DNA from 3 places in the Virgibacillus halodenitrificans genome. Region 1 is predicted to be linked to each of the others. Evidence: predicted binding sites of a transcription regulator. Region 1 holds the regulator's gene; each other region holds the start of a gene.
What was found. Region 1 encodes LexA, which represses DNA repair genes until DNA is damaged. Its sites were predicted from a motif close to CGAACATATGTTCG; they were not measured.
Positions count from the first base shown of each region.

Region 1 (4,215 bases):
CACAAAGCGGTCTCTATTAAACCACTTTGAATTGTTCGGATTATGTGTCATAAAGTCAGTCCATAATGTGTAAGCCATCGGAGCAGCCCCCATTGGGAGACCAGGATGACCAGAGTTTGCGTTTTCGATAGCGTCAATAGATAAGGTTCTAATGGTATTCACTGATTGTTCTTCAATATTGTTTGGCATATAATAAGCTCCTCTCGTAAATACAACTATAATATCCTACTTTATTCTATAACGAAAAAACATTAGTAACAAGTATTATAGGATTCAAAAAACAATTCTGTGATAGTTTGAACAAACTTTAAGAAATTATTTATTTATTTAGAGCAGTATTTAGCTAATGTTTTTTGTTTCTTTCTTGTAAGTCCCTCACTTTTTGAGGAGTAACGTCATTACCTTCCGGATCCATAACTGTCATGGTTTTAAATTGGTTTTTAAAAGAACTGCGGACATTTTTTAAATATTCTTCCCGCAACTTCTTTTGTTCTTTCTTCTCCTCTGTCGATAAACCCTCTTGCTTTGATTTTTTAGCTAACTGATTGATACGTTCTAACTTATCTTTGGATAACATTATAATTAAACCTCCTGCTCGAGTGAATAGCAATATAAAAAGACAGGAACGATCGTTCCTGTCTTTTTATATTACGCTCCATAATACTTATATTCAAGTGTTTTGAAACTCCTTAAATCTTCGATGTACTGTCGCTTTAGAAACAGAATATCCTAAACCATTTAGCGTTGTTGCAATTTCTTCAAATGTGAGATTTTTTTCTCTTAATCTGATTACTTCTTCTATAGGAAAGGAAATTCTATCTCTTCCTGGAGCTTTGTCTTGACGTGATAAATTATTTTGAGGCTTATAACCTTCTTTAACAGCCTTCTTCATCCCTCGTTTTATCTTTGTATTATGAATGATACGTTGATATTCTTCTACGATACCGACAATTTGTAAAACCATAGAGTCTGATTCAGATAACTCCAGTTCTCCTTCATGTATAGCTGTAAAAATTGGTATGTCGAGCTTTTTCAAATGATGGAATAAAGCAATTTTCGTATTTCCTCGCCCAAGCCTTGTTTCATCCTGAATAAGTAGACAATCCGCTCTATTGGAAGTAAAATAATCAAGCATTTCATAGATACCGTCTCTATTAATTTCATATCCACTTATTTGTTCTTCTATACATGCAATAATAGTAAATCCATTTTGTCTTGCAAGTTTTTGTAGTTCTTCTTTTTGCCTGCTTAAAGAGGTCTCCTGTGTTGATTTATCTGTACTTACCCGACAATAAATAATAGCATTCATTTAATAAACTTCTCCTGCCCTTTACTTATATACTACTCAGCTTGTAACCATAGAATAATACAAGAAACCTAAGGTTAAAGCAAATGCCACCAGATAGAATACGTCTGTTTTTGTTAATTTTCCAAACATAGTAAAATCCACCTCCCGCAAATTTAGAACCTTTGTTCGCTTATCTAATATGAGTATCGCACGAACATATGATCTTGTCAAGTCATTTTTCGAACGAACGTTTGCTTTTTCTATTTCTCAATGATAAACTATTAATAGTTAAACTATATGTGCGAGGTGTTTGATAGATGACAAAACTTTCTAATAGACAGCAAATGATTTTGGATTTTATAAAGGAAGAAGTTACTAACAAGGGGTATCCACCTTCTGTCAGAGAAATAGCTGTTGCTGTGGGGCTTGCTTCCAGCTCAACCGTCCATGGCCATCTTGCCAGACTGGAAAGCAAAGGTTTTATTCGCCGGGATCCTACAAAGCCTAGAGCAATTGAGATACTTGATATTACAGGCGAAGAAAGTATCCCAAGAGAGGAAGCGAGATATGCTCCTGTTATTGGTAAGGTAACTGCTGGTCTTCCAATTACAGCAGTAGAAAATATTGAGGAGTTTGTGCCTCTTCCAAGTAATACAGCAGGTCCGGATGATCATCTGTTTGTTTTGGTAATTGAAGGAGAAAGTATGATTGAAGCCGGGATACTTGATGGAGACATGGTTATCGTTAAACAGCAAAACACCGCCCAGAACAGCGATATTGTCGTTGCTATGACAGAAGAAGATGAAGCAACGGTTAAACGCTTCTTTAAAGAAAGCGATCATATACGCTTACAACCTGAGAACGCTACAATGGAACCCTTACTGTACAAAAATGTAAGCATACTTGGAAAAGTTATTGGATTGTATCGCAATATACATTAATAGTGCTTCTGCATAACACGAAACTGAAATGTGTTATTCGTCACTGAACCATTTGTGTTCTGTATCCCTTACTTCCATGAGCTTATGTGAGAAAAAGCAAAAAGACAATGATCATGTAGGTTAACTGCTAAAGATCACTAGTGTAAGAAGTTAAGCAAAACGGTTGCTGACTAAAAACCTGAGCACAAAATTATATTCTGTCTCATAAAAAAACTGCCATTATGGCAGTTTTTTAGATTTTAATCAATCTTAATAGGTGCTTAAATATTGTTCTCTTTCCCAAGGATGTACCGTCGTACGGAACATATCCCATTCAATTTCTTTTGCTTCCATGAAATGTTCATATAAATGATCTCCAAGCGCTTGAACGATAACTTTATCCTGTTCCAATTCTTTCAAAGCACCCATCAGTGTCGACGGTAAATCCTTAATACCGTTTTCCTCACGTTCTGCTCTGGTCATTACATAAATGTTTCTGTCAACAGCTGCCGGTGGTGTTAATTTATTTTCCACACCATCAAGTCCAGCTGCTAATAATACCGCCATAGCCATGTAAGGATTAGCTGCAGGGTCGACACTGCGTACTTCAATCCGTGTACTTAGACCCCTAGAGTATGGGATACGAACCAACGGGCTTCTGTTCGCTGCAGACCACGCTACATAGGAAGGAGCCTCATATCCAGGAACAAGCCTCTTATATGAGTTCACCGTTGGATTAGTTACTGCTGTGAAGTTTGTTGCATGCTTCATGATACCGGCTGTAAATTGAAATGCTACATCACTTAGTTGCATGTCACCCTGTTTATCAAAAAACATATTTTCTCCATTTTTAAACAAGGACATGTTTACATGCATTCCAGAACCATTTACACCAAATAAAGGCTTCGGCATAAAAGTAGCATGTAGATTATGCTTTCTGGCAATTGTTTTTACTACTAGTTTAAATGTTTGTATATCATCGGCATGTTTAACCGCATCAGCATATTTAAAATCAATTTCGTGTTGGCCCGGAGCACCCTCATGATGAGAAGCTTCAATCTCAAAGCCCATTTCTTCTAATTCAAGAACAATGTCCCTACGGCAATTCTCTCCTAGATCAGTTGGCGCCAGGTCGAAGTACCCGCCCCGATCATTCAACTCTAAAGAAGGATCCCCTTTTTCATCTAATTTAAATAAAAAGAATTCCGGCTCTGTTCCAATATTAAATGCATCAAAACCTAGTTCTTCCATTTTCTTTAAATTACGCTTTAGATTATATCGAGGACAACCCTCAAATGGTGTTCCATCCGGATTGTAAATATCACAAATAAAGCGGGCTACTTTACCTTTATCAGATGTCCACGGAAATACTACAAATGAATCAAGATCTGGATATAAATACATATCTGATTCTTCAATGCGAACAAAACCTTCAATGGAAGACCCGTCAAACATCATCTTATTATCCAGTGCCTTTTCAAGTTGACTCAGTGGAATTTCTACATTCTTAATAATTCCAAGCATATCTGTAAATTGCAGACGAATAAATCGTACATTCTCTTCATCGATTTGCCTTAAAATTTCCTCTTTGGTAATTCGTTTTCCCATCATTTCTCCTCCTGATTTGAGTTGGATTTATATAAAGAGAGAACTACTCTCTTCTTCCTAATTCCTAAAAAATCTTGATAATTCTCCTTGTCTTAAGCTCGCTTTCCCATACCTTCCTGCTTCATTTAACTCATTTCGTAAAATACTTCGCAGTTCCTTATCCGAAAGCTCTGATTTACCTTGGGCTTTTGGCAAATCTTTTTCTTCTTCAAGTAATAATTTAATACCGGCAATGTTTAGACCTCGGTCAAGTAGTGATTTAATCTTTAGTAATTTATCCACATCATTAAACGAGAATAATCTTTGATTACCTGTAGTTCTTTCGGGATGAATCAGGTTATTTTCTTCATAATATCTTATCTGTCTTGCTGTTAACTCCGTTAGTTTAATAACTATCCC
Region 1 covers NZ_CP017962.1:1,978,983-1,983,197, forward strand. The annotation lists gene tkt (transketolase) at 1-189, opposite strand, end outside; gene BME96_RS10395 (DUF896 domain-containing protein) at 344-577, opposite strand; gene BME96_RS10400 (YneB family resolvase-like protein) at 671-1,309, opposite strand; gene lexA (transcriptional repressor LexA) at 1,606-2,229, shown strand; gene glnA (type I glutamate--ammonia ligase) at 2,479-3,816, opposite strand; gene BME96_RS10415 (MerR family transcriptional regulator) at 3,874-4,215, opposite strand, start outside.

Region 2 (4,215 bases), 620 kb from region 1:
GATGCAAATCACAGGTGGGCAGGTATATAAATCATAAACTAAGAGTGAAGATAGGGTTATTCACGCAGAGCAGATAACTAACACATATATGTTGGATGGCCTAAGGTTATCTTCAATCTTAACTAGAGGTGATTAATATGTTGAAAAAAACTAAGTATACGTTAACTGCTGTATTAATGGTGAGTGCTTTAATGTTATCTGCTTGTGGTAATGGAACAAACGAAGTTCAACATGAAGTGTCTAAGGAGCTTAAGAGCTCTGTGAAACAAACGAGTGCTACGGAAAATCTCCAGGACATCATAGCTCCACACAAAGAATTAAATCAAGAACCTGTACCTGTGGAATTTGAACGAGATGGAAAAGATGTATTTGTTACGATGACAGCGCAAATTACTGATATTGAAATTGATAAAAATTATAATTACAAGGCCTGGACGTTTAACGGAGAGGCACCTGGACCGCTAGTTGTAGTAAATGAAGGGGATACCATTCACTTTACATTAGAAAATAAGGATCCAGCAATTCCTCATAGTATGGATTTTCACGCTGTTCATACTGCTCCGGATAAAAACTTTGCTGATGTAGCTCCAAATGAAGATGGTACGTTTTCTTACAAAGCATCTAATCCAGGTGTGTTTATGTATCATTGTGGTACTGCACCTGTTCTCCAACATATTGCAAATGGAATGCATGGTGTGATTATTGTAAAACCAAATGACGGTTATCCAACTGACAACGAAGTGGATAAAGAGTATGTTGTTATTCAGAACGAATGGTATAAATACAACGACCTTGAGGATATGACAAACGATGTCCCTTCCCAAGTTGTATTTTCCACAAAAGCATTACATGAAGGGCAACCAAATACGAATGGAACCGTTAGTGCGGTGAAGGATGAACCATTATTAGCAAATGCTGGAGATAAAGTACGTATCTATATAAATAACGTTGGACCAAACGAAGTTAGTAGCTTTCACGTAGTTGGGACGATGTTTGATGATGTTTATATTGATGGTAACCCGGCCAACCATTATAAGGGGATGCAGACAGTTATGCTACCTGCAAGCGGAGGCGCAGTTGTAGAATTTACTGTAAAAGAAGAAGGAGAATATCCATTTGTAACACATCAATTTAATCATGCTACTAAGGGGGCAGTTGGGTTAATAAAAGTAACTAAAGGTGAATAATAGGCTCTACTTTATTTAATATTATCAAGGAAAACATCGGCGAAAAGGCTGGTGTTTTTTTATGGTGAAATATTACTGGTATGATTTTAAGTAGGCTTATAAGGGTATAATGTCTTTAGAAGAGAAGGGTTAAAGCATTTTTATCGAATATTTGTTCGTTAATATGTTAAAATTATTTGTACGTATGATAAACTATTTATAGATGATTCAGATCGGGGGCAAGACTAGTGAATAATACGTTTGAATTAATAGCGAACTACGAACCGCGTGGCGACCAGCCTAAAGCAATTCAGGAAATCGTTGATAAAATTCTGGCTGGTCAGCGTCATCAGACGTTACTTGGAGCAACTGGAACAGGGAAGACGTTCACGATGTCTAACGTGGTAAAAGAAATAAATCGGCCAACATTGGTCATTGCGCATAATAAAACTTTAGCTGGACAGTTATATAGTGAATTTAAAGAGTTTTTTCCAAATAACGCGGTTGAATATTTTGTCAGCTATTATGACTATTATCAACCGGAAGCTTACGTACCATCTACTGATACTTTTATAGAAAAAGACGCGAGTATAAACGACGAGATTGATAAACTCCGACATTCTGCTACATCTTCATTATTTGAAAGAAATGATGTTTTAATTGTAGCAAGTGTTTCTTGCATATACGGTTTGGGTTCCCCTGAAGAATATAAAAGCCAGGTGCTTTCACTACGGATGGGAATGGAAAAGGATCGAGATGCACTCTTACGTGATCTTGTAGATATACAATATGCAAGGAATGATATTAACTTTCAACGTGGTACTTTTCGTGTGCGTGGAGATTCAGTAGAAGTCATCCCAGCCTCACGGGAAGAACATTGTATTCGAATTGAATTTTTCGGCGACGAGATCGACCGTATTCGTGAAGTAGATGCATTGACAGGCGAAATTATTGGTGACAGGGAGCATATTGCAATTTTTCCTGCTTCCCACTTTGTTACACGTGAAGAAAAGCTTAAGAAAGCTATTATAAATATCGAAAAAGAGTTGGAGGAACGACTGAAAGAACTCCGTTCGGAAAATAAATTACTAGAAGCACAGCGTCTGGAACAGCGTACAAATTATGATATTGAAATGATGAATGAAATGGGTTTTTGTTCAGGTATTGAAAACTATTCCCGTCATTTAACATTCCGTAATGAAGGGGATACACCATATACCCTTTTAGACTTCTTCCCGGATGATTTTCTTGTAGTGGTGGATGAATCCCATGTTACTCTCCCCCAAATCCGTGGAATGTATAATGGAGACAGGGCGAGAAAACAAGTTCTTGTAGACCATGGATTTCGATTGCCATCTGCACTCGATAATCGACCGTTAAAATTCGAGGAGTTTGAGAAAGCAACGAATCAGCTCGTTTACGTCTCAGCAACTCCCGGGCCCTATGAAATGGAACATTCACCTGAAATGACAGAACAAATTATAAGACCTACAGGATTACTTGATCCTAAAATCGAAGTGCGTCCGATTAATGGGCAAATCGACGACCTCATTGGTGAAATAAATAAACGCGTGGAACGGAAAGAAAGAGTACTTGTTACTACACTGACTAAAAAGATGTCAGAGGATTTAACTGATTACTTAAAAGAAATAGGAATGAAGGTTGCTTATCTGCATTCGGAAATAAAAACGCTTGAGCGGATTGAGATAATTAGAGATTTGCGAGTTGGAAAATATGACGTATTAATTGGTATTAACCTTCTAAGGGAAGGGTTGGATATACCGGAGGTTTCGCTAGTGGCAATTCTAGATGCAGATAAAGAGGGCTTTCTTCGTTCAGAAAGATCCCTTATCCAAACAATGGGACGCGCTGCACGTAATGAAAATGGAGAAGTAATTATGTATGCAGACCGCATTACAAATTCCATGCAAGTGGCGATGGATGAAACCAACCGACGCCGTGAAAAGCAAATGGCTTATAATGAACAACACGGAATAACCCCAACGACAATTAAAAAAGATGTGCGTGATGTCATACGTGCAACTGTAGCTGCAGAAGAACAGGAAGAATACGGAGATAATAAGAAGAGTCTTGCTAACCTCTCCGGAAAAGAAAAAACAAAAGCAATTGAACAAATGGAAAAAGAAATGAAGGAGGCTGCCAAAGGTCTTGACTTCGAAAAAGCAGCTGAACTTCGTGATATTATTCTAGAACTTAAAGCGGGAGGTTGATTTATAAATGCCTAGTAAAAGTATACAAATTCAAGGCGCAAGGGCACATAATTTAAAGAATGTTGATGTCACCATTCCTAAAAATAATCTGGTCGTACTTACAGGCTTGTCAGGATCTGGAAAATCTTCACTCGCTTTTGATACAATTTATGCAGAAGGGCAGCGGCGCTATGTCGAGTCTCTTTCTGCTTATGCACGGCAATTTTTAGGGCAGATGGATAAGCCGGATGTAGATGCCATAGAGGGACTATCTCCTGCTATTTCTATCGACCAGAAGACAACGAGTAAGAATCCAAGGTCAACAGTAGGAACAGTCACAGAAATCTATGATTATTTAAGACTTCTATATGCCAGGGTAGGCCATCCCACTTGTCCAAAGCATGGAATTGAAATTTCTTCTCAAACGGTCCAGCAAATGGTTGATCGCATTTTGGAATACCCTGAAAGAACTAAGCTGCAAATACTTGCTCCAGTTGTTTCCGGCCGAAAAGGTGAGCATGTAAAAGTATTTGAGAAGTTGCGTCAGGAAGGCTACGTGAGAATAAGAGTAGACAAAGAAATGCGAGAAGTATCAGAAGAAATTAAATTAGAGAAAAACAAAAAGCACTCTATTGAAGTTGTGGTGGACCGTATTGTAGTAAAAGAGGGAATTACTGGGCGATTGAGTGACTCTATTGAGACAGCACTTACTTTGGGAGAAGGCAAGATCATTGTTGACGTAATTGGTGAAGAGGAATTAATGTTTAGTGAAAATCATGCCTGTCCCATATGTGGATTCTCGATTGATGAGTTGGAACCAAGGTTATTTTCATTCAACA
Region 2 covers NZ_CP017962.1:2,594,656-2,598,870, reverse strand. The annotation lists gene BME96_RS13510 (multicopper oxidase domain-containing protein) at 138-1,187, shown strand; gene uvrB (excinuclease ABC subunit UvrB) at 1,415-3,397, shown strand; gene uvrA (excinuclease ABC subunit UvrA) at 3,405-4,215, shown strand, end outside.
Region 2: uvrB (excinuclease ABC subunit UvrB) is a predicted target of LexA. The motif match lies at 1,332-1,345, and genes of this name have one in related genera.

Region 3 (4,215 bases), 330 kb from region 1:
CTCCTTTTGAATGTGATATAAAAGTTTGGTGATTTCATTGGGAGGTATTAAACTTACATGAGAAATTCCTGATCCATCGCGGAGCAATAGGTTGTCAACATTCATATTATAATCAGTAAGTCTCTCTTCCAACACCTTAAGACCTGCTGTCCAGCTTCCTTCTCCGTAAACTTTTTTTCCCATTTCCTTTATCAAAACTTCCCCAATTCCATTATTGCTTAATTTCATAAAAGGGACTAACAATTCGGATAAAGGTATGGAAGTGTGTGTACCCAATGTTTGGGTGTTAACGGGACTTTCTGCTACCTTTACGGTTCCGTTCCACTTTACCCCTTTTTTTAACAAAGCATGTTGCCAAACAGCAAGGGCATATTCCGTTGGTCCCCATACAGCAATCCACTCTTTCTTATTTGGTGAATCAAGTGGAATATTTCCATTAATAGTTATGGTGTTCGTGCCATGCACTCGTCTGATTTCTATTTCTTCTTCGCTGTGTACTTCTTCTGTCCTTGCATTGTTTTCCATTCTTACGTAATCTGTAGGAGGTGATAATGTTACCCTTGGTTTATCTCCAATTGAATTACCTGCAGCTACTTCTATAATAATTGTTCCCGCATCATAATCTTCATCTGGCGATAAAGTCAACGCCGAGATCTGGCCTCCATAATAAGCATATTCATCCTCCCACATCATGTCTGGTGATAACCGAATTGAATCATACCATCTATCATCTGCAACCAAATCACCTGTTATTTCTTTAACGCCTTGCAAACGGAGTTCTTCGGCAAGCAGATCCAAGTCTTCTGGGACTAACGTTGGGTCTCCTTTTCCTACCAAATAAAGATTTCCCGCTAATTTAGAATCAATTATTTCCCCATTTGTCTTTACTTCCGTAGTAAATGTATACGTCTCACCTAATTCGGATAGGGACACAGCGGCAGTTAATAATTTCATATTGGATGCGGGATGCATTCTCGTTTCACCTTGTCGTTCGTAGATCACCTCGCCGCTCTGTCTGTTACGAACACTAATTCCAATAAGTGTTCCCAATAAAGCTGGTTCATTTTCTATAAATTTTTCAAGTTTTGCTTTCATTGTATTCCTCTATTCTCTTATTATATTAAGCATACAGATGATTAACTATTATCTTTATTAGATTTGCTAAACTTTCGAATGACAATTAATACAATTACCGCTATGCTAACTGTAACTAGTATGATCGGCAAGTTACCGACAAAAAAGATGATGAAGCCCGAAACAGCTGTGAGAAGCCAATTTAAGCTTTTTAATAATTGCTGTTTTGTTTTATCCCATGTGTTGAGGTCTTCTCCTGAAATTGTTAAATTATTTTCAGTCATATGAATTGTAATTGTCGCTAATTCTGATTTATTTTCTAAGTATTTCATGCGCCCTTTAATTTGGTCAATTTCTTCCTGGACACTTGCTAAATCCTTGGAAATTGCCAATAAGTCTTCTGTTTTTTCAGCTTTTTTCATATATGACAGCAATCGCTCTTCAACCACTTGTTTGGAGCGCAGTCTCGATTCCAAATCAACGTATTCCTCTGTAACATCCTGACCGGATATAGAGCTTGACAACACGTTTTTACTTCCATCTTCAACGAGCTGAATAAATTCCCGAAACTTTTCTTGTGGAACTCTGACTGTAATAAAACCACTTGTCCCTTTATTTTCTTCTTCTTCAAACATAGTTGATTCAACTATATATCCTTGGTAGACCTCTACTTTTTTTTGTATGTTTTTAAGGGCTTTTTCGTAACTGTTTACTTCAATTTCTAAATTTGCAGTATAAATAATTTTACGTGTGGATGGGTTTTGTTCATTTGGAGTTTGTTGCTCTGTTTTATTTTCACTATTTTCTATGCTAGCATCTTCCGTAGATTCCGTTGTCGCTTCTCCTTCCTTCGATTCTTCCGTTATCTTCCTGTCTGCTTCCTCAGTCATGTAGCTGTCAGCCTGTTTATTCCCATTTTCACTTTCATTGCTACAGCCGGATAGAATAACTAAAATAATAGCAACAAAAAGACAAAGTGTTAATCGCTTATCTAACATCTTGCTAATCCCTCCATTCAACTTTGTAAAAAATAATAGTTATCTTAAGTATAAACGATTTAGTTTTAAAATTGTTTTATTTCAAAAAATTAATTATTTATGTGTTTCTATTTTTCACTTTACTATTCTGGTTTAAATTCCCATTGATAAAATAGGATGGATTATCTATAATAAGAACAAACGTTCCTATTTGGTGGTGACTATCGTAATGGATTATTCTTCTTACCCTCGCAATGATGTACTATGTATAGATATGCGTTCCTTTTATGCAAGTGTTGAGGCGGTGAAGCTTGGATTAGATCCCATGAAGACGTTGCTTGCGGTAGTTGGTGATCCGAACAGATCAGGCAGTATTGTTCTGGCTGCTTCACCAGAGTTAAAAAGAATACATGGTATTAGTAATGTGAGTCGATTTTTTGAGTTACCCGATGACCCTGAAATTCATATTGTACCAGCACATATGGCAGATTATTTAAACGTATCCATGGAAATCACCAAACTGATCAACCAATACGTACCAAAACAAGCAATCCACCAATATTCCGTAGATGAAGTTTGGGTAACAGTAAACGGGCTTGATAGATTATTTGGAGATCGTTGGGAGGTAGCAAGACAAATAAAAAAAGACATCTTGGATTGCTTTGGAATTACTGCTTCGATTGGTATCGGGGATAATAAGTTTCTTGCAAAAACAGTGATGGATCTGCATGCCAAGAAAGTAGGTATCGCTGAATGCACCTATGAACAAGTAAAGGAAAAACTTTGGCCCTCCCCCATAGAGGACATATGGGGAATCGGTAGCAGAATGAAGCGAAATCTCAATCGAATGGGAATTGTTACATTGGGACAGCTTGCCCGTTTTGACTTGGAACATTTAAAAAAGCGCTTTGGGGTGATGGGTGAGCAGCTATATTGGCATGCATGGGGCATTGATTTAAGCCCCGTATTTGGGGATTTTATAAAAACGGAACAAAAAGGATTTGGGCATGGTATCTCTCTTTTAAGAGATTATTCTAAAGAAGAAGTAACGGTCTGTATCCTCGACCTTTGCGAAGAGGTTTGCCGCCGTGCCCGCGAAGCTGGGAAAACAGGAAGAACTGTTCAATTGGGCATATCTTATGGTAAGGAAACAGGTGGTGGCTTCTCTCGCTCCAAGTCCATCTACACCCCTACGGATGTAACTATGGATGTGTATCAAATCTGTCTTCAGCTCTTCCAAGAATTTTATGATGGAAATAGCAATATTAGACATGTGTATGTTACATTGAGTAACCTTTTTAATAAAGGGGAGATACAGCTTAATCTATTTGAAAATCGTGCACAGAAAAATGATATCGGTTATGTTATGGATGCCATTCGCCGAGATTATGGCGCGACAGCTATTCTTCGTGCCAGCAGCTATACTGAAGCTGGAATTACTTTGGAGCGCAGCAAGAAAATCGGTGGACATCGAGCATAATAACTATATACTTCTCCTTTCTATTCTCCAGTGTCGTTGCTACATGCTATAATAGAAAAATGAACAGGAGGATGAAAAGTTGAGATTATTTACAAAGCTATTTATAGTAGTTATTTTATTCACTATTATTTTGAGTGGATGTGGAACACAGGAAGATTCCAGCAAAGAAAACGAACAAAAAGCAGACCAGAAAACGGACTACCCTCATGATGTGAAAGAAAACCCTATTGTTACCATTACAATGGAAAATGATGAAACTATAAAAGCGGAGCTATATCCTGAAAAAGCCCCCACAACCGTGGCTAATTTTATCTCTTTGATTCAGGACGGTTTCTACGATGGTCTCATTTTTCATAGAGTAATACCTGAATTTATGATTCAAGGTGGTGACCCGGAAGGAATTGGAACAGGAGGGCCAGGCTATTCCATCGATGGGGAGTTTAATTCCAATGGATTCGATAACAACCTAAAGCATGAGCGTGGAACTCTCTCCATGGCGAGATCACAAGATCCGGATTCCGCAGGCTCACAGTTTTTCATTATGGTTAATGAGTCACCTCATTTGGATGGCGACTATGCTGCGTTCGGAAAAGTTAATGAAGGCATGGAGACGGTCGACAAAATTGTTAATACGGAAAGAAATGAAGCGGACAAACCATTAAACGAGCAAAAAATGAAAAAGGT
Region 3 covers NZ_CP017962.1:2,305,746-2,309,960, forward strand. The annotation lists gene dacB (D-alanyl-D-alanine carboxypeptidase/D-alanyl-D-alanine endopeptidase) at 1-1,095, opposite strand, end outside; gene BME96_RS12030 (DUF4349 domain-containing protein) at 1,137-2,072, opposite strand; gene BME96_RS12035 (DNA polymerase IV) at 2,281-3,531, shown strand; gene BME96_RS12040 (peptidylprolyl isomerase) at 3,611-4,215, shown strand, end outside.
Region 3: BME96_RS12035 (DNA polymerase IV) is a predicted target of LexA. The motif match lies at 2,246-2,259, and genes of this name have one in related genera.